Regions from separate parts of the Planococcus sp. APC 3900 genome, predicted to be linked through region 2. Evidence: predicted binding sites of a transcription regulator. Region 2 holds the regulator's gene; each other region holds the start of a gene.
What was found. Region 2 encodes Rex, which represses fermentation and respiration genes when NADH is low (regulators of the CRP and FNR family bind a similar motif). Its sites were predicted from a motif close to TTGTGAAATATTTCACAA; they were not measured.
Positions count from the first base shown of each region.

Region 1 (6,633 bases), on a different contig from region 2:
CGGTTTTTTAGCATGTTATCGAACGTAAGGAGCAGGGTTGACCGCATTTGAACGTGCGCCATTCCAAGGTCCTACGTGAATTTCAAAGTGAAGATGTGTGCCTGTAGAACGGCCTGTGTTACCCATGCCGCCTACTTGCTGACCTTGTCCAACTGATTGTCCAACAGATACGTTGATCGAGCTCATATGGCCATAAACGGTAGCGTGTGTCTGGCCGTTGATGGAATGTGTAAGGATGACAACATTCCCGTATCCGCCCATATTGCCGGCGTAGGACACCATACCGCTCGCTGCGGCAACAATTGGTGTTCCAGGTGAGTTCGCGATATCCATTCCAAGGTGTGATTCTGCTCCGGCTCCGATGTCACGGCCGCCGAATCCAGAAGTGAAGCGTCCTGTTGAAGGAAGGATGAACGTTGAGCTTCCGGCTTTTGAAGACACAGAAGCTTGTGTAACGGTTGCAGCAGGTGCTGATGCAGAAGCTGCTGCCTGGCGTTGAGCTTCCGCTTTACGTGCAGCGGCTTCTTTAGCCAATCGTTCCTGCTCTGCTTTTCTGGCAATTTCCGCAAGACGTGCTTGTTCTGCGCCAATTTTCTTCTCGAGGTCTGCATTGATGTTCATCGTTTTCGCATGTTCTGCTTGCAGCGATGATTTTTCGTTAGCTAAGCGTGCCTGCTCTGCTTTCAAATCTTTCTCAAGCTGAGCCTGTTCGTTTTTCTGTGCATCAAGTGAATTTTTCAAGTTGACCAATTCGGCTTTTTTAGCTTCCTGTTCCGCTAGTTTTGTTTCCACTTCCGCTTTTTGTTCAGCCAAAAGTTTTTTGTCGGCTGCTTGCTCACGCATGATTTCGCGATCTGCTTCGATTAAGATGTTGACGGCTGAAAAACGGTCAATGAAATCTACAAAACTGTTTGCTCCAAGAAGTACATCTATGTAATCAACTGAACCTCCGCTCAACTGAATAGCACGTGCGCGTTCTTTCAAAAGCTCTTCACGTTCTGCAATTTTTCTTTCCAATTCTTCAATAGACTTTCTCAATTCATCGATTTCGATTTTGGTTTGGTCGATTTCTGCTTGAGCAACGTCGATTTTGGTTTGTGTTTCGATGATTTGGTTATCTAACTCGCGGATTTTTGCGATGATTTTTTCGAGTGTGGATTGGTTTTGAGAGATTTCGTTTGTTTTCTGTTGAATCCCGGAATTCAATTCACTTTGTTTCTGTTGGATTTCTTGTTGCTTTTTCTCTAAATCGCTTAGTTTATCAGCGCTTGCAGTTGGTAAGAACATGGTTAGCGCCAGTAAAGCCGATAATGCGATCATCAGACATTTAGCTAATGGTTTCAAACTCTTGTGCTCCTTTCGATTTCCGTGGCTATTTATAATTATCGTGAAAAATTATTATGAGTCGATTGATTTTTCTTGGCGGTTGCCAAATGAAAAATCCAGCAGACCCATTGTAACACCACATAAACGTCTTTATTATTACAGTTTCTTATCATTTTGACTGCTAAAATGACAAAGTGTCTGATAAAGGGCGCCAAAACAATGATTTTTAATATAAATATGACATTTTGGTGAAATATTAATTTAAGGCGATAAAACTTTGGTGATTATTTGCTTTTTTTTGGTAGTAGATTTACTGGAGGAAGGAAGTAGCGGAAGGTAAAGTAGGAAAAAAGAACATAAAAAAACCTTTCCCTTATTATCTTTTAGGGAAAGGTTGCTGTTTAGTTTTCAGTAAATAAGTCTTCCTGGTCTCTGCGGACAACCAATACGTCGCATTTTGCTGTGCGGACAATTCGTTCGGAGACACTGCCCATGATAAAGCGTTCAGCTGCGTTCAGACCAGTAGCGCCACAAATGATGACATCGACATTCAATTTAGGAGCCAACTCTTTAGGGATGGCAACTTTAGGGACACCGTATTCAATGATGACGTTTACATTTTCAACACCTGCTGCTTCTGCTTCTTGCTTGTACTTGGAGAGCAATTCCTCAGAATTTTTCATCGTGCGATCAGCAATTGTGCGGTCATAGGCTTCAATTGAACCGAACGACCGGTTGTCGATAATATGTGCCAAGTGCAAAGTTGCATTGTTGCGGACCGCTGCGGCCGCCCCTTTTTTAAAAGCTAATTCTGATTCTTTGGAACCGTCTACCGCTACCAGTATGTTGGAATATTTTAAAGTCATTTAGCATTCCTCCTCAATCTCTATACTAGGAACTTCTCTACCGGAGAATAAAGTTCCTTCTTATTTGATATATTCTTTTGGCAACAAGTGTCGGAATGATGAATTTGTACCTTTCTAGAAAGAAATTCATGGTAAAATCATTTTAATAGGAATGATTGTATAACGGGAAGGCGGTTGCACTTTGAAAATGGGTACCGGGAACGCAGAGGCATTGATGGATATGAAAGAGTTATTGTCTGTACGCCATCAAGTTAAGGAATTAAAGAAAGACAATTATTTGTTTCGTGAAGGTGATGCCATCGGCGGTGTTTACATCATCCGGTCCGGTAAAATCCAAATTGAAAAAGTGACGCCGAACGGCCGTGAACTTACGTTGAAAATTTGTGGTCCAGGGCAGCTTGTTGGAGAAGTGACCCTTTTTTCTGATAGGCCCAAATACATGCTGGATGCACGTGCGGTCGAAGATGCAGTATGCCTGCATATTTCAATTGATGATCTGGAAGAGGCCTTGTTATCGAACGCCCGATTGTCTGTCGCTTTTATGAAATGGATGGGAATCGATCAGCAGAAAACCCAGACGAAATTCCGTGATTTAATGCTTCATGGCAAAAAAGGGGCACTGTATTCAACCTTGATCAGGCTTTCCAATAGCTATGGGGTGAAAAAAGAGAATGGGGTGTTGATTGATCTCGTATTGACCAATCAGGATCTTGCTAATTTCTGTGGAATGACACGGGAAGTGGTGAACCGGATGCTGGCTGAGTTGAAAAAACGCGGCGTTCTGACATTGAGTGAAGGAAAAATACTGCTTCATGATATTCAGCATTTAAAGGAAGAAACCAATTGTGAAGACTGTCCAATTTATTTATGCAAAATCGATTAACAGGAGAACTTGCCCATGGGGCAGGTTCTTTTTTTGTCTAAAATTTGTCATTTCATTAAAAAAAGACCTTGAGTGTGAGAAATGTCACAGTGCGGGAGAGGCCGATAGAATAGGCTGAAAGTAAGAACAAAACGCGTAAGAGGTGAGAGGAAATGGGTCAAGAGAACCGGGAGCCGGAGACCAATCTGAAAGGTACATTAGTCAGTGTTTTTGTAGTGGGGCTGATCATTATTGTCATGTGGGTCGCCGTTTATTTATTGTATGTAGCCCGTTAAGGCGGAATGAGAGGAGAAGACTAAAATGCATCTTCATAAATATGAAAAAATTTGGCTGGTGTTCGGTATTGCATCGCTGATTGTATTTTTAAGCGTTGTTGGGGTAAGCGCATTTTCACAGGACCATACCCCTGCAGGAGGAATGGAAACAATCGATCCCAAAAAAGTAAGTGAAACGGCACCTTTTGATAATCCGGGAGTCACGCAATTGGACGACGATACATACCAGGCGACGATTGTGGCTATGGCATTCGGATATCAGGCACCGGAATTGAAAGTTCCGGTTGGAAAAGAAATTATTTTTAAAGTAACCAGTACCGATGTAGTCCACAGTCTGACGATCGATAATACAAAAGTCAATATGATGGTCGTTCCAGGCCGGATCACGACAAAATCCTACACGTTTGAAGAACCGGGCACATATTTGATTCTTTGCAATGAATACTGTGGAACGGGCCACCATATGATGTATACAGAGATAGAGGTGTATGAACAATGATTGCTGTGCAAGATCGAAAAATTGCTTTATGGAATATCGGCGTGGCGTATACCGCCTTTTTAATCGGCACCTTATGTGGGCTGCTGCAAGTTTTTATCCGCAATGACGCGCTTCAATTACCGGCTTGGCTGGACTATTACCAAATTCTGACCGCACACGGCGTTTTACTCGCACTTGTATTTACGACATTTTTTATTTTCGGCTTCTTTATTACCGGTATGAGCAAGAGCCTTGGAAGTTTCGGTCCGAAAGTCCGTTTGTTTTCGTGGATCGGCTTTTGGGTGACCTTGCTTGGAACAGTTATGGCAACAGCGATGATCGTGGCCGGAGAAGCTTCAGTGCTGTACACCTTTTATGCACCGCTGAAGGCAAGTGGCTTTTATTATGTAGGTCTTGCTTTGGTGATTATCGGTACGTGGATCAGCAGTTTTGCGCTGGTCGGACATTACAGAGTATGGCGGAAAAATAATAAAGGGCAGTTGAGCCCACTTTTCGCTTTCATGACCATCACGACCATCATCATGTGGATCATTGCATGTCTGGGCGTCGTGGCAACGGTCCTTTTCCAATACATCCCTTGGGCATTCGGCTGGACCGATACCATTGATGTAGAACTCAGCCGCACCTTGTTCTGGTTTTTTGGCCACCCATTGGTGTATTTCTGGCTGCTGCCGGCATACATGGCCTGGTACGTTATCGTACCGAAAATCCTGGGTGTAAAAGTATTCAGTGATTCATTGGCACGTCTGTCTTTTGTTCTTTTCATCCTGTTTTCCATTCCTGTCGGTTTCCATCACCAGCTGACAGAACCGGGGATTTCGAACTTCTGGAAATTCCTGCAGGTGGTCTTGACGTTTATGGTCATCGTACCTTCCTTGATGACGGCATTCTCGATGTTCGCGACATTTGAAATTGCCGGACGCAAAAATGGCGGGAAAGGCCTGTTTGGCTGGTTTACAAAATTGCCTTGGAAAGATATCCGCTTCACTTCTATTTTCATTGCCATGGCGTTCTTTATCCCCGGTGGAGCTGGGGGAATCATTAACGCAAGTTTCCAATTGAATGAAGTGGTCCACAATACCTTATGGATTGTCGGGCATTTTCACATCACTGTCGGCACTCCGGTAGCGATGACGTTCATGGGCTTGACGTTCTGGCTGATTCCATATTTAACAGGCAGAAAATTCACCAAATCCATGAAAGTGCTTGGGCTTGTCCAAATCATTACTTGGTCGTTCGGCATGCTGCTGATGTCAACAGCGCAGCATCTGCTGGGCCTTCTCGGAGCGCCAAGAAGAACCGCTTATTCCGGCTACAACGATCACCCCGCTGCATTGGAATGGTTTGACGGAATTCTGACCAACCATGTGACGATGGCCATCGGCGGCAGCATCCTGTTCGTCTCGGCAATGATTCTGATCTATATCGTCGTCATGACGATGTTCCTTTCGCCTAAAGCGGTTGAACCGAAAGACATCGTAGATTTCCCGCTGGCGGAAAGCGACATGTCCCGTACCCCGAAATGGCTTGAAAACTGGTGGATTTGGATCGGGCTTGCACTGGCGCTCATTGTCATCGCCTATGCGATTCCAATTAGCCAGATGATTCACCATGCACCACCAGGTTCAGAAGGATTCAAAACGTGGTAGGAGTTGAAGGATAATGTTCACAATGGTGCTCTCGTTAATGGTTGTTTTCATCGCATTCACTGCGATGCTGGTCGAAATCTCTTCCATTGAAGATTAAATGGGAAGCTAAGCGGGGGAATTTGATGTAAAGACGCCCTGCAGCTACAGTTTTCACCTTTTTAAAGAAAAGATATAGATAAAATGTAGTGAAGGAGTGCTTTGCCAGGTGGGCAAAGCGCTCTTTTCTGGTTTCACGCTAGTCGTCCAAGTTTATTTGGCAAGGGGTAGAAATTGTATTGTTTCGAAATGTTCTATATATTGGAAGGAAAAGAACAGGAAGTTGAGGCCTCTTTTATGACGATGATTGAATGGATTTTTACAGCAATAAGCTTGTTTTGGCTCAGTGAATTTCTGATTTTCCGAAATCGCGGCATCGGCCAAGGTGACCCATTGGAAAAACGGACATTCTTCACCATCTTTGCAGTTTTGATCGCGACCATTCTTATCGCGGCGGTTTTGCAGGAATTGATGGCGTTCGAGACGATAGCTAGGATCAGTCAAGCAGTGGGAGTTATTTTGCTGGCTTCAGGGGTTTTCCTGCGGTTTTGGGGAATCGTCCATTTGAAATCACAATTCACACGTTACGTGACCGTTCGTGAAGGTGATGAAATCGTCAGCACCGGACCTTACCGAAAACTTCGCCACCCGCTTTACACCGGGTTGTTGTTCATTACTCTCGGAATGGCCTTGTTTTTCACCAGTGCAATTGCTGCCGTTCTTGGTGGCCTGGCAATGGTATGGGCTTTGCTGAAGCGAATAAACTATGAAGAGCAGCTGCTGATTGAGAAGTTCGGACCGGATTATCAGCAATGGATGAAAAAGCGTGCACGCTTGATTCCTTTTCTTTATTAGAATCGATCTTTCCCAAAAGACTTTATTCGCCAGGACGGTGAATAAAGTCTTTTTTCGTGTGAGCATATGTATTTACATCGCGTACGATTCAGTTTAAAGTAGATCGTGTAAGATATATATGGACGGAGGAAAACACATAATGAAAACACTATTCGAAACAACAATGATCAATACAGGCGGAAGAGACGGTGCGGTTTATTCACCGGACAATATTTTTTATTTGGATGTAGCAAAACCACAGGCT
Region 1 is NZ_JASDCT010000001.1:196,105-202,737, forward strand. It holds gene QMA04_RS00930 (murein hydrolase activator EnvC family protein) at 16-1,344, opposite strand; gene QMA04_RS00935 (universal stress protein) at 1,728-2,192, opposite strand; gene QMA04_RS00940 (Crp/Fnr family transcriptional regulator) at 2,380-3,075, shown strand; gene QMA04_RS00945 (cytochrome C oxidase subunit II) at 3,228-3,350, shown strand; gene QMA04_RS00950 (cytochrome c oxidase subunit II) at 3,376-3,849, shown strand; gene QMA04_RS00955 (b(o/a)3-type cytochrome-c oxidase subunit 1) at 3,846-5,498, shown strand; gene QMA04_RS00960 (methyltransferase family protein) at 5,769-6,389, shown strand; gene QMA04_RS00965 (organic hydroperoxide resistance protein) at 6,529-6,633, shown strand, end outside.
Region 1: QMA04_RS00945 (cytochrome C oxidase subunit II) is a predicted target of Rex. The motif match lies at 3,148-3,165, and genes of this name have one in related genera.

Region 2 (6,633 bases):
CATCTAATTTAAAAATCAATCATTCGCTAACTGCGATGCCGGCAATTGAAGAAATGATGAAAAAAGCGAAAGTGGCGCCTGCTGATCTGACGCACATTGCCGTAGCGGAAGGACCAGGTTCTTATACAGGTGTGCGTATTGGATTGACCATTGCCAAAACATTGGCTTGGTCTTTGAAAATTCCCCTTCATCCAGTCTCGAGCTTGAAGGTGCTTGCTGCAAACGGCCAAGGGTTTGAGGGGCTGGTTTGTCCACTGATGGATGCGCGGCGCGGTACCGCCTTTATCGGCTTATATGAGGGCAGCAGCTTGATGCCGGTGATTGGCGATCAGCATAGTGATGTAAAAGAGTTTTTATTGAAAGTGAAAGAATTCAATCGTCCTGTACTCTTCACTGGGATGGATGTGTCCTTGCACGAAGCATTAATCAGTGAAGTGTTGGGTGAAACAGCTCATTTCAGCGGAATGCAGAACCGGTTGCCGCGTGCTTCCAATCTCATTTTGCTGGCTCAGGAATCTCCAGAAAGCAATGTTCATCATGCTGTTCCTGAATACCGCCGCATTACAGAAGCAGAAGCCAATTATAATAAAGCGCAAGAAGGACAACCTCTATGATTGAAGATGTGAGATTCAGAAAAATGACTATTGCGGACATTGACGAGGTTTATGAAATAGAGCGCCTGTCTTTTACCTTGCCTTGGACCAAAGACGCTTTTTACTATGAAATGATCAACAACGAACATGCATATTATGTGATTGCTGAAACAAGTGAAGGCATCGTAGGTTATTGCGGAATGTGGCTCGTCATGGACGAAGCACATGTGACGAATATCGCCATCCTTCCCGAACAGCGTGGTAAAAAACTGGGCGAGGGCTTGATGCAGGCGGCAATTGATACTGCGAAAGCGCATGGTGCGATCTTGATGACATTGGAAGCCCGTGTCAGCAACACAGTCGCACAAAATCTTTACCGTAAATTAGGATTTAAAAATGGAGGCATCCGTAAGCGGTATTATACGGACAATTATGAGGATGCCATAGTGATGTGGGTGAATTTTGATGAATAAAGACATTTATATATTAGGAATTGAGACGAGCTGTGATGAGACGGCAGCTTCGATTGTTAAAAATGGCACCGAAATCATCTCCAATGTGGTGGCTTCCCAAATTGAGAGCCACAAACGTTTTGGTGGGGTCGTGCCGGAAATTGCTTCTAGGCACCATGTAGAACAAATTACATTGGTTATTGAAGAAGCGCTTCAGTTGGCAGCAATGGAACCGCATCAGCTGAATGCCGTGGCGGTAACGGAAGGGCCAGGTCTAGTAGGTGCTTTACTGATTGGCGTCAATGCGGCCAAAGCGTTTGCTTTTGCCCATCAGCTGCCTTTAGTAGGAGTCCATCATATCGCAGGCCATATTTATGCCAATCGTTTGGAGCAAGAGATGGAATTTCCACTTCTGGCGCTGGTTATCTCGGGTGGCCATACGGAATTGATCTATATGAAAGAACATGGTGATTTCACTGTAATCGGAGAAACACGGGACGATGCAGCTGGAGAAGCCTATGATAAAGTTGCCCGGACACTGGATCTCCCTTATCCAGGCGGCCCTCATATTGATCGATTGGCACATGCCAGTGATGAGGCTATTGCATTTCCAAGAATTTGGCTGGAGGAAGGTTCTTACGATTTCAGTTTCAGTGGATTGAAATCGTCTGTCTTGAATTACATGCATAACGCAGCTCAGCGCGGCGAAAAAATAGCTCCAGAACATGTAGCAGCCGGTTTCCAGAACAGTGTGGTGGAAGTGGTGACTGGAAAAACGCTGCGCGCAGCTGAGGAATACAAAGTCCAGCAAGTGATTGCTGCTGGTGGAGTAGCCGCGAATAAAGGCTTGCGAAGCTCGTTGGAATCGGTATTCAAAGAAAAAGAGATTCCCTTCTATATTCCTTCTTTGCCTTTATGTACAGATAATGCAGCGATGATTGCAGCCGCAGGCACTGTCATGTACGAAAAAGGATTATATGGCACGATGGCAATGAATGGCCGGCCGGGTATGCCATTAACCTCATGGATTTAATAAAAGCAAGTAATTTCATCATTTCAGGTCATCTGGAATGTGTGTAATTACTTGCTTTTTTTTACCGTAAAATTCAGATATTTATGAAGATGGCAGAATTTTTCTGTCAAGAGAGAACATTTGTACTTATGCACAATTTGTGAATAAACTGTTTATAACTAGGGGGTAAATAGAGGATATCCTACATATTGTGTAAGTAGAAGTGGAAAACTATGTGGATAGTATTTTGTTAACCTGTGGATAACGGGGATAAGTCTGTTGACAGTTGATAAGACAACTTCGAAGTTGTGGGGAAATCTGTGGAAATAAATATTTTGCGAAACCCTATTGACCTATATATAGTAACAAAAAACCGGCTGAAAAACAGCCGGTTCAAAACTAAATACTTTCAATTTTTTCCTGTAGTTCTAACCATTGTGCCATGGTTTCTTCGTGAGAGGCTTTTAAGGATTCCAATTGGTTTTGAAGCGGCAAGACCCGCTCGTGGTCCTGGAAGATTTCCGGCTCACACAATTGTTCTTCAATTTCAGCAATTTGCTGATCTAGTTTCTCCATTACCTGTTCGGCTTCTTCAGATTGGCGGACCAGCTGGCGCTCCAGTTTTTTCGCTTCTTTGTTGATCTGCGAAGTGGAAGTTGCGGTTGGCGCTTTTACTTCCGTCATCGACTCTGCTTCATCAAGAGCTTTCAATTCAGCGATTTCCAATTTTTTCTCTACATAATAATCATAGTCGCCCAGGTATTCGGTTGTGCCGTCTTTAGTAAGCTCAATGACTTTTGTAGCGATCCGGTTCATAAAATAACGGTCATGCGATACAAATAGCAGGGTGCCGGGATAATCCAGCAAGGCGTTCTCGAGTACTTCCTTGCTGTCGAGATCCAAGTGGTTTGTCGGCTCATCAAGAAGCAGGACATTGGCTTTTTGCATCATCAGCTTGGCAAGGGCCACTCGTGCCTTCTCGCCGCCTGATAAAGTTGAGACCGGTTTAAGGACATCATCCCCTGTAAACAAAAAACGCCCAAGGATGCCGCGTATGTCTTTTTCATTGATGAGAGGGTAATCATCCCATAATTCGTTCAGCACCAGCTTATTGCCCTTTAAATTGGCTTGTTCCTGGTCGTAATAGCCGAATTGGATGCCGGTTCCGTAATGAATATCGCCATCAAGCGGTTTCAGCTCTTTCATGATGGTTTTCAGCAACGTCGATTTGCCGACGCCGTTGGGTCCGACCAATGCCATGCTTTCCTGGCGGTACAGTTTTAATGAAATGTTTTCGGATACAGGCTTGCTGCTATAGCCGATTTTCAGCGATTGGACATTCAAGACGTCATTGCCGCTTTGTTTGCCAATAGTAAAGCCGAAGCGGGCTGATTTTTCATTGCCGTCGGGAGCCTCCATCCATTCGGTTTTTTGCAGGGTCTTCCTGCGGCTTTGTGCCATCTTGGTCGTTGAAGCCCGTGCCAGATTGCGTTGGACATAATCTTCCAGCTTGGCTTTTTCGCCTTGCTGTTTTTCAAACTGCTTTTGGTCCAATTCGTATTGTTTAGCTTTTTCATTCAAATAACGGCTGTAGTTGCCGGTATACTTTTTTACTCGGTGTCTGGAAACTTCATAGACCAGCGTTACCACTTGGTCGAGGAAATAACGGTCATGCGAAACGATCAGCAAAGCACCCGGGTAGTTCTTCAAGTAGTTCTCCAGCCAGCTGAGCGTTTCGATGTCCAAGTGGTTGGTCGGTTCATCGAGAATCAGCAATTGCGGCTTGCTGAGCAGGTGCTTGGCAAGCATCAATCTGGTTTTCTGGCCACCGGATAATGACACCACTTTCTTGTCGTAGTCTTCGGGATAGAACTTCATGCCATTCAGGATGGCTCGTGTATCCGCTTCATATTGATAGCCGCCTGCATCTTTGAAATCATGCTGGAGCAGATCGTATTCTTTCATGACTTTGTCGTTTTCTTCAGGATTATTGTATATATCAGGATCGGCCATTTGTGCTTCCAAGCGGCGAAGTTTCGATTCCTGTTCACGGAAATGATGGAAAATCGTCATCATTTCATCCCAGATGGTGGCATCCGACTCCAAATTGGTCTGTTGTTCCAAATAGCCGATCGTCAAATCTTTCGGCATGATGATGTCGCCGCTGTCATGGGACATTTCACCGGCGATGATTTTCAATAAAGTGGATTTTCCTGCACCGTTGCGGCCTACTAATGCAACACGGTCGCGATGCTGTACTTCCAATTTGACGCCTGAAAGGATCTCTTCTGCGCCAAATGATTTATGGACTTGATTCACTTGTAAAACTATCATGTAGGTCACCTCTATTCTCTCTAAGTGTAGCTGATGGGGCGTTGGTTCGCAATTGCACAAGCCTTTACATATCAAGGCTCCTAATGTAAGATGAAAGCGATTTGACAACACCTCAGGAGGATGCGAAAGCGTATGTTACATGAGACATCTAAAATTCCGCAAGCCACAACCAAACGGCTGCCTTTGTATTACCGTTTCCTTCAAAATTTTGCGAATGCCGGACAAAAACGGATCTCTTCGCAGGAATTGAGCGAAGCGATGAAAATTGATTCGGCCACAATCCGCCGCGACTTTTCCCATCTGGGAGCGCTCGGAAAAAAAGGCTATGGCTACGATGTCCAGGAACTGCTGCTCTTTTTTCGGAAGACTTTGGATCAGGACGAAGCTACCAATGTGGCGCTGATCGGTGTCGGAGGACTCGGAAGTGCGTTCTTAAAGTATAATTTCCATCGCAACCACAACACGAAAATCATTGTGGCTTTCGACTCGAACAGTCCGGTGGAAGGCGAAAAGATCAGTGATATCGATACCTACCATCCAGACAAGATTGAAGAGAAGATCAAAGAGTACGGCGTAGAACTGGTTATTTTGACAGTGCCGTCACGCTCGGCCCAGGAAGTGACAGACCGTTTGGCGAAGACCGAAATCAAAGGGATTTTGAATTTTACGCCCGTCCGCATTTCGGTTCCCGACCATATCCGTGTCCAGACCATCGATTTGTCCGTTGAACTGCAGACTTTGATATACCAGATCAAGCAGCAATGACTTAAAACCTTCACATTTCAAAGGCCTTTGGAAATAGCCAAAACAGCTTGAATGATGTAAAATAGAGCCATAATACAGGAGGTGCCACGTATGCCAGGTCCAATGAGTATCATCGTTATCGGGGTTGTTGCCTTGTTAGTTTTCGGTCCTAAAAAGTTGCCGGAACTTGGAAAAGCATTCGGTTCGTCTTTGCGCGAGTTTAAAAACGCTACAAAAGGACTTGTGGATGACGACGACGATAAAGTAGATTTGAAAAAGAAAGATGAGCAAAAGGAAATACGATAGGATGTTTGTCTGATGACAGAAAAAGATATGACGTTAGTTGAACATATAGGTGAATTGAGAAAACGGCTGACCATTGTAGTCGTTTTCTTTGTATTAGCGCTTATTGTCAGCTTTTTTCTTGCCCAACCGCTGATCCAGTATCTGCAGTATACCGAAGAAGCGAAAAACCTGACGTTGAATGCGTTTAAAATTACGGATCCGCTGAAAATTTTTATGCAGGTTACGATGATTTTAGCGCTGATCATCACGTCCCCATTGATCATGTATCAGTTCTGGGCGTTTATCAGTCCAGGTCTTCTCGATAAAGAACGCAGAGCGACATTAAGTTACATTCCGTTCTCTGTTCTATTATTTCTGGGAGGCATCGCTTTTGCGTATTTGATTCTATTTCCTTATGTCATCGGATTTATGCTGAATATCTCTGACAATATGGATATTCAAGAAACAATTGGGATCAATGAGTACTTCCAGTTTCTGTTCCAGATTACGTTGCCGTTCGGTTTGATTTTCCAACTGCCGGTCCTTATGCTGTTTCTGACAAGGCTTGGGATCATTACCCCGATGCTGATGACGAAATACCGCAAGTACTCCTATCTTGGTTTAGTGATCATTGCAGCGTTCATTACACCGCCGGACATCGTCTCGCATATGATTGTGACTTTGCCGTTGATTGTGCTGTATGAATTCAGTGTCATCATCGCTAAGATTGGTTACCGTAAGTTCTTGAAAGCGGAGCAACAGCAGATTATCGAAGAACAGCAACAAATCATTGAAGAAAAATAAAGCCTTCCACCGATCAAAATCGGGGAAGGCTTTTTCTTATGGGAAATATGTTTTTCGTCTCTTTACAGCTGATTAAAAGAAAGTAGAAAAACCGGTTGTTTGAAGTTTTTCCATCTGTTCCTGGAATTCCAAAATTTTGTCCATATTGAGTTGAATCAGCATGACATAGCCATTCAAGCACATATGGGCAATAATCGGGGTGATGATCCGTTTGGTCTTCTGATACAGGAACGCCAAGATCAAGCCGGTAGTGAAGTAAAGCAGCAAATGCGTAAAATCAAAGTGAATCAAAGCGAACACCAATGCACTGATCGCTGTTGCGAAAAAGAAATTGGTCGTTTGGTTCAGTGAACCGAACAGGACGCGGCGAAAAACCAGTTCTTCGAGAATTGGTCCGAACAAGACGATT
Region 2 is NZ_JASDCT010000004.1:761-7,393, forward strand. It holds gene tsaB (tRNA (adenosine(37)-N6)-threonylcarbamoyltransferase complex dimerization subunit type 1 TsaB) at 1-614, shown strand, start outside; gene rimI (ribosomal protein S18-alanine N-acetyltransferase) at 611-1,066, shown strand; gene tsaD (tRNA (adenosine(37)-N6)-threonylcarbamoyltransferase complex transferase subunit TsaD) at 1,059-2,078, shown strand; gene QMA04_RS09115 (ABC-F family ATP-binding cassette domain-containing protein) at 2,457-4,391, opposite strand; gene QMA04_RS09120 (redox-sensing transcriptional repressor Rex) at 4,524-5,156, shown strand; gene QMA04_RS09125 (twin-arginine translocase TatA/TatE family subunit) at 5,247-5,441, shown strand; gene tatC (twin-arginine translocase subunit TatC) at 5,454-6,224, shown strand; gene QMA04_RS09135 (CPBP family intramembrane glutamic endopeptidase) at 6,297-6,633, opposite strand, start outside.

Region 3 (6,633 bases), on a different contig from region 2:
GCTTCTTTCATGCGGCCAGACTCAGCACGTGCAGTCGTAATGATTTCCTCACGCGAAACTTCGCCTTGCTTTTTAGCGTTCTCAACGATTTCCTGTGCTTGTGTACGCGCATCTTTAAGAAGGCTGCGCTGCTCTTCAAGCAACTTTTGTGATTCTAGACGGCTGTTTTCAGCAGTTTCGATTTCACTCTTGATCAAATCTTCACGCTGCTGCATTACGCCCATCAAAGGACCCCATGCGAATTTCTTCAAAAGCACCATCAGCAAGGTGAAGATAACAAGTGTAGCGAGAATGTCTCCGATATTCAAAAACTCCCCGGTTGCACCGAGTACAAGATGGTCAAAAAACACGATTGTTTCACTCCCTTCAAGAGCCTAAAATACAATTTCTTCTATAGTAAGATCTTTTACTCTGTAAGATGAATTTTCAAAAGCAAGGTGGTGCATACAAGTTTAAATGGCGAAAATCATGTAGTAGCATCCCCACCATTAAACTTTGTGACTATTAAATACTATTGGTTCATAACGATGAACGCGATAACTACAGCGATGATCGGCAATGCCTCAACCAATGCAACCCCGATGAACATAGTTGTTTGTAGAACTCCGCGAGCTTCTGGCTGGCGAGCGATACCTTCAACTGTTTTTGAAACGATAAGACCGTTACCAATACCTGCGCCTAGTGCTGCTAAACCTACTGCGATTGCTGCTGCTAATAAACCTAATGAACCTGTCATTTTGATGTGTCCTCCTCAGGATAGTTGTTTTTTTTTTGCTCTACGAGCAGTTTATACTCAATGGTCGTCGGCAACTTTGTGCGACATGTAGACCATCGTTAACATAACGAAAATAAACGCCTGGATTGCCCCGATAAAGATCGAGAATCCTTGCCATGCCATCATAGGCACGATTGCTGATGCGAATCCAAATGCACCTGCTGATGCGAGGCCTGCCAACAAAGTCAACAGGATTTCCCCCGCATAGATGTTACCGTAAAGACGCAGACCGAGTGTCAGCGTATTTGCGAATTCCTCAATGATGTTCAATGGGAATAAGAATTTCATTGGCTTGATATAGCCTCCGGCGTATCCTTTGAGCCCTTTCAGCTTGATGCCATAATAATGGCTCAAGATTAGCACCATTGCGGCCAATGTCATCGTTACCGTCGGGTCAGCTGTTGGCGATTTCCACCAAAGATCTCCGTTGACAACTATTGCAAATGGAAGGCCTAACATGTTCGAAACAAAAATGAACATAATCAGGGTGATTCCAAGAACATGGAATCGGCCACCATCTTTCCAATCCATATTGCTGTTGATTATTCCTTTAACGAAATCCATGATCCATTCCATGAAGTTCTGCATGCCCGTTGGTTTGAGCTGCAGTTTCCGTGTAGAAATATAAGCAATAAGGAAAACGATAAGAGCGGCTATAGTTAGCATCATAACGTTCGATAGGTTAAACCAGATCCCGAACACCTCGAGCATAGGAGCGCCATGTTCCACGATTGTTTCACCTCTCTTTCCACATTGTTAATGGTGTTTCACATGATAAACAATCCGCTCTGCCAATAACAGAGCGTAAGGGACCATCAACCCAATTACCGTACTGACCAAGTGAATGTGCTCTGCGAACAAAATGGCGATCGCCACAGCTGCAACACCTGATGCAAACCGTAATGCCGTTCCAAGCGAACGAACTTTCGAGCCTTCAGCCACCGCGCGGTCGAATTTCTCCATCCGCCGAACCAGGATCCACATGTTGTAAATGCCGAACAAAGTTCCGATTATGAGACCGGCGAACACTTCTTGATAAGGGGTAAACCCCCAACCAATAACGCAGAACGCCAAGATGAAAAAAATCATCTTTTTTAGTCGTGTATATATCTCCCTAAGTCCTTCCATTTTTTACTTGTCTCCTGATTCGAATTTGCGGACAGTCTGAAGCATTGCCCAAACACCGGCAGTGATGCCTATGAATAGGCAGATGATCATGAAAAACGGGGCGGTTCCGAGCCTGTCATCGAGCCACATACCTGTGAACACGCCGATAAGCACGGACCCGACAAGTTGTGAGAGGATGGCGCTATAAATTGCCATCGCTTGTAAGGGACTTTTTGTTGGGCGCATGATAACCCCCTCGAACTTCGTTGATTTGACATTAAACCCTTAAAAAGAGCCGTCGCATCAGGCTTTCAAGACCACATAATCTATGTAAGAAAACCTTCTCATGCATACCCTTTGTAAGCATACAATAGGGGTAAAATCATGTCAATTAGTAGAAGTGAAAAACTTCACAAGCGATTTCCTTCCGACATATTGTCGACAAATTTTACCGAAAAATTTGAAATTGACGGTCTATCCTATTTACAGCTTTGAAAAATACGTATGCAGCGCTTCGACGATCCGGGCAGATGCTCGGCCGTCTCCGTATGGATTGTATGCTTGGGACATCGCCTTGTAGGCAGATTCGTCCGTCAGCAATTCTTTAGCCATTCCGTAAATCGTCTCTTCGTCAGTGCCTGCGAGCTTCAATGTTCCCGCGGTGATGCCTTCAGGGCGTTCAGTGGTATCACGCAAAACCAGAACCGGCTTGCCAAGTGAAGGCGCCTCTTCCTGAATTCCGCCTGAATCGGTCAGAATAAAGAATGAACGGGCCGCAAAGTTATGGAAATCCAATACTTCCAGCGGTTCGATCAAATGGATGCGCGTGTCACGGCCCAGTACTTCATCCGCCACTTCGCGTACAGCCGGATTCATGTGAACCGGGTAAACCACTTGAATATCATCGTGCTCTTCAATCAACCGTTTAATTGCGCGGAACATATTTCGCATCGGCTGCCCTAAGTTTTCACGGCGGTGCGCCGTCAGCAAGATCATACGGTCTGTACCGATTTTCTCCAGGATCGGATGTGTGTAAGTTTCGCGAACAGTCGTTTGAAGCGCATCGATAGCCGTATTGCCTGTAATGTAGATGGTTTCTGCCTTCTTGTTTTCATCCAGCAGGTTCTGAGCGGATTTTTCAGTTGGCGAAAAATGAATATCCGCCATGACACCCGTCAACTGACGGTTCATTTCTTCAGGATATGGCGAATATTTATTGTGTGTACGCAAACCGGCTTCCACATGCCCTATGGCGACCTGGTTATAAAAAGCAGCAAGGCTGGCAGCAAAAGTCGTTGTCGTATCGCCATGCACCAGCACGATATCCGGCTTCGCTTCTTTCATAACCGAATCAAGCCCCTGCATGGCACGCATCGTAACATCGGTCAATGTCTGGCGGTCTTTCATGATATTCAAATCGAAGTCAGGCGTGATCTGGAAAGTCTCCAGCACCTGATCCAACATTTCCCGATGCTGCGCTGTCACTGTCACAAGCGGTTCAATGGTGTCGGGATGTTTTTGAAGTTCCAAGACAAGCGGCGCCATTTTAATGGCTTCAGGCCGCGTACCAAATATCGTCATTACTTTCCATTTTTTCGTCAAGCTGGTTTACCCCGCCCTCTTATTTAGTACCGAATAACCGGTCTCCAGCGTCTCCAAGACCTGGAACGATGTATCCTTTTTCGTTCAATTTCTCATCAAGTGCTGCGATGTAGATATCCACATCCGGGTGAGCTTCTTGCAGTGCTTCCACACCTTCAGGAGCTGCGATGATGCACATGAAACGAATTTTCGTAGCGCCACGCTTTTTCATGGAGTTGACTGCTTCAATTGCAGAACCTCCGGTAGCAAGCATTGGATCTACAACGATGAAGTCCCGTTCCTGCACATCGGATGGCAATTTCAAATAGTACTCGACAGGCTGCAATGTGACCGGGTCACGGTACAAACCGATATGTCCGACTTTAGCTGCCGGAATCAATTTCAGAATTCCATCGACCATGCCGATTCCTGCGCGCAAAATAGGAACAACGCCCAATTTTTTCCCTGCAAGGACTTTCGATTTCGCCATTTGGACCGGCGTTTCCACGTCGATTTCCTCTAGCGGCAAGTCGCGTGTGATTTCAAACGCCATCAATGTGGCAATTTCGTCAACCAATTCGCGGAATTCTTTCGTGCCTGTAGACTTGTCACGAATGTACGTTACTTTGTGCTGAATCAGCGGATGATCAAAAACGTATACTTTTCCCATGGCCTATCTCTCCTTTTCAAACATTATCTTAAATAGTATAACAGAAAATTCTTTGCCCTAGTGGCCAGATCCTGCTTTGGTATTATTCAGTTAATTTCGCCTATGCTTTAATTTTCCAAAGAAAAAAACCGGGAAATATTTCCCCGGCTTAGCAGATGTTTCATTTGTTCATTTAAATGCATTTCAACATCGGGTTCAAAAGTGTCCCATTTCCGCTATTCTGAAACGTTTTTTCTTCTGTTATAATAAATACGCTTCATTGAGCGGCATCGGCTTGTAGAAGAAATAACCCTGACCGACCTTGCAGCCAAGCGCCAATAATGTTTGGCGATCCTGCTCAGTTTCCACACCTTCAGCCACTGCGCGCATATTCAGGTTCTCCGCAAGCTGAATGATGGTCCGGATAATCGCCAAAGTTCCCGGTTCGTGCATAGTTGAAATGAACGAACGGTCGATCTTCAATTCTTCGACAGGCAGCTTCTGCAGATAGCTGAGCGACGAATAGCCGGTGCCAAAATCATCAATCGATGTCGTAAACCCGCAATGCCTCAGATGCCTAAAGACTTTATTGGCCGTTTCGATATCTACAAAACCGATTCGCTCGGTTATCTCCAATTGAATCCATTTCGGGTCAATGCCGTATTCGGCCGTCATGTCCATCAAATACGGAACGAAAGAATGATGGAAGAAATGATCTGCAGAGATGTTGATGGCAACTTGCCGAATCTTCAACTCCTGCTCTGTTCTTTTCTTCATCCATTGCAGCACTTGCTTCAAGACGTTTTGCTCCAGCATGCGGATTTTGCCATTTTTTTCAGCTGCCGGAATAAAGACGTCCGGCGGTATGGTCCCAAGCTCAGGAGATGTCCAACGGGCCAGAGCTTCAAAACTCAAGATTTCACCGGTTGCCAAATCGACTTTGGGCTGCAAATGGACGCCGACTTCATTGCGTCTCAGTGCTGCTGTCAATTCATTCGCCACACGCAGGTCCTTCATCATGAATTCATCATGTTCACTTTCAAAATAACAGATCGCCTCACCAGTCTGAAGTTTCGCCTGTGACAACGCACTATCTGCACAACGAATTAACTCCTCGGAATCCTGCTGGTTTGGCGTTACGATCGCTACCCCCATTTTCAAGGTCAGGAACAATTCCATATCCCCTACTTTGACAGGTTCCACCAGTCCGCTCAGCAGATGATCCAAGTAATCCGGAATTTTTGTGAAAGGCGTCGCACTGTACATGGCTAGGGTTGAATCCGAAAAACGTGCAATCAGGTTATCCGACAAATTCTGTGAAAGCATCAACCGTTTGCCGATTTCGCGCAGGATCGTGTCCCCCGCCCGGTGGCCATATTGATCGACCACTTTGACGTATTCATCTGTCGACAAAAATGCGACAAAACCTTCTTTGCCTTCTTTCAGCAAATCCGTGATTTCAGTTCTGAAATAATTTCGGTTGGGCAAATCCGTATTTTCATCGGTATAAGCCAAGCGCAAAACCTCTTCGTGCTGACGGGAATATTTGATGGCCAGCGAAGCGATCGATGCAACTTCTTCCATGAATGCCAAATCTTTTTCATGCGGCGTCAACGGCGAAGGGAAATAAATTCCGAAAGTACCGATGGCGCTTCCTTCAACATTAAATATTGGAATTGACCAGCTGGACACCAAGTTATAGGTTTTCACTAATTGCTGATGATTTCGCCACAAGTAGTCCGTGCTCATATCATCCACGATTACTGCTTCTTGCCGGTGGAATGCTGCACCACAAGTACCGATGTCTTCCTCAACCACCGTTCCGTCGATGGCATCCTGGAACCCTTTCGGCATGGAACTGGCCGCACCGATTTTATAAAGTTCGGTATCGTCGATCAACAATACCGTACATTTCGCTCCATCAATAAAGAACGATTCGGCGGTAGTGCAGATATTCTGCAGCAACGCGCTGAGCATATAGCCTTTTTCGATTCCCGTGTATGTCTCTTTTTGAAGCTTGATCAAGGCTTCTGCACGTTTGCGGTCGGTGATATCGTGCTGGAGCATCAATGTGAATTTGAAATCCTTTTCTGGAAAAGATAAAGGCTGCACAGTGATTTCATTCCAAAAAGGAGTGCTGTTTTTTCGGTAATTCACAATCTCCACAATGCCGCTCTTACTGGCATCCACACATTTCCGAATTTGCTCTTTCGCTTCCATTGCAGTTTTTTCACCATGCAGAAAACGACCATTCCGCCCCAGGGTTTCCTCTTCGCTATAGCCGATCATTTTGTAAAAGGCATCGTTCGCATAAACGACGGGCTGGTCTTCCATCTCCGAATTAACGATCAGAAATGATGTATGGAATTCAACACCGAGACGGCGCAGCCACTCCATGATTACCTTTTTATCTCTCTTCAGTTCATGCGTGTGCATACGACGCGTCCCTCCTGTGTTGCTATGTATTTTAATAAAGCAAAGAAATCTGCTCCAAATTATGCAGAAAAAATAAAGCTGCCAA
Region 3 is NZ_JASDCT010000001.1:786,208-792,840, reverse strand. It holds gene atpF (F0F1 ATP synthase subunit B) at 1-350, opposite strand, end outside; gene atpE (F0F1 ATP synthase subunit C) at 512-736, opposite strand; gene atpB (F0F1 ATP synthase subunit A) at 794-1,504, opposite strand; gene QMA04_RS03950 (ATP synthase subunit I) at 1,532-1,903, opposite strand; gene QMA04_RS03945 (AtpZ/AtpI family protein) at 1,907-2,128, opposite strand; gene wecB (non-hydrolyzing UDP-N-acetylglucosamine 2-epimerase) at 2,366-3,484, opposite strand; gene upp (uracil phosphoribosyltransferase) at 3,504-4,133, opposite strand; gene QMA04_RS03930 (EAL domain-containing protein) at 4,374-6,548, opposite strand.
Region 3: QMA04_RS03945 (AtpZ/AtpI family protein) is a predicted target of Rex. The motif match lies at 2,281-2,298, and genes of this name have one in related genera.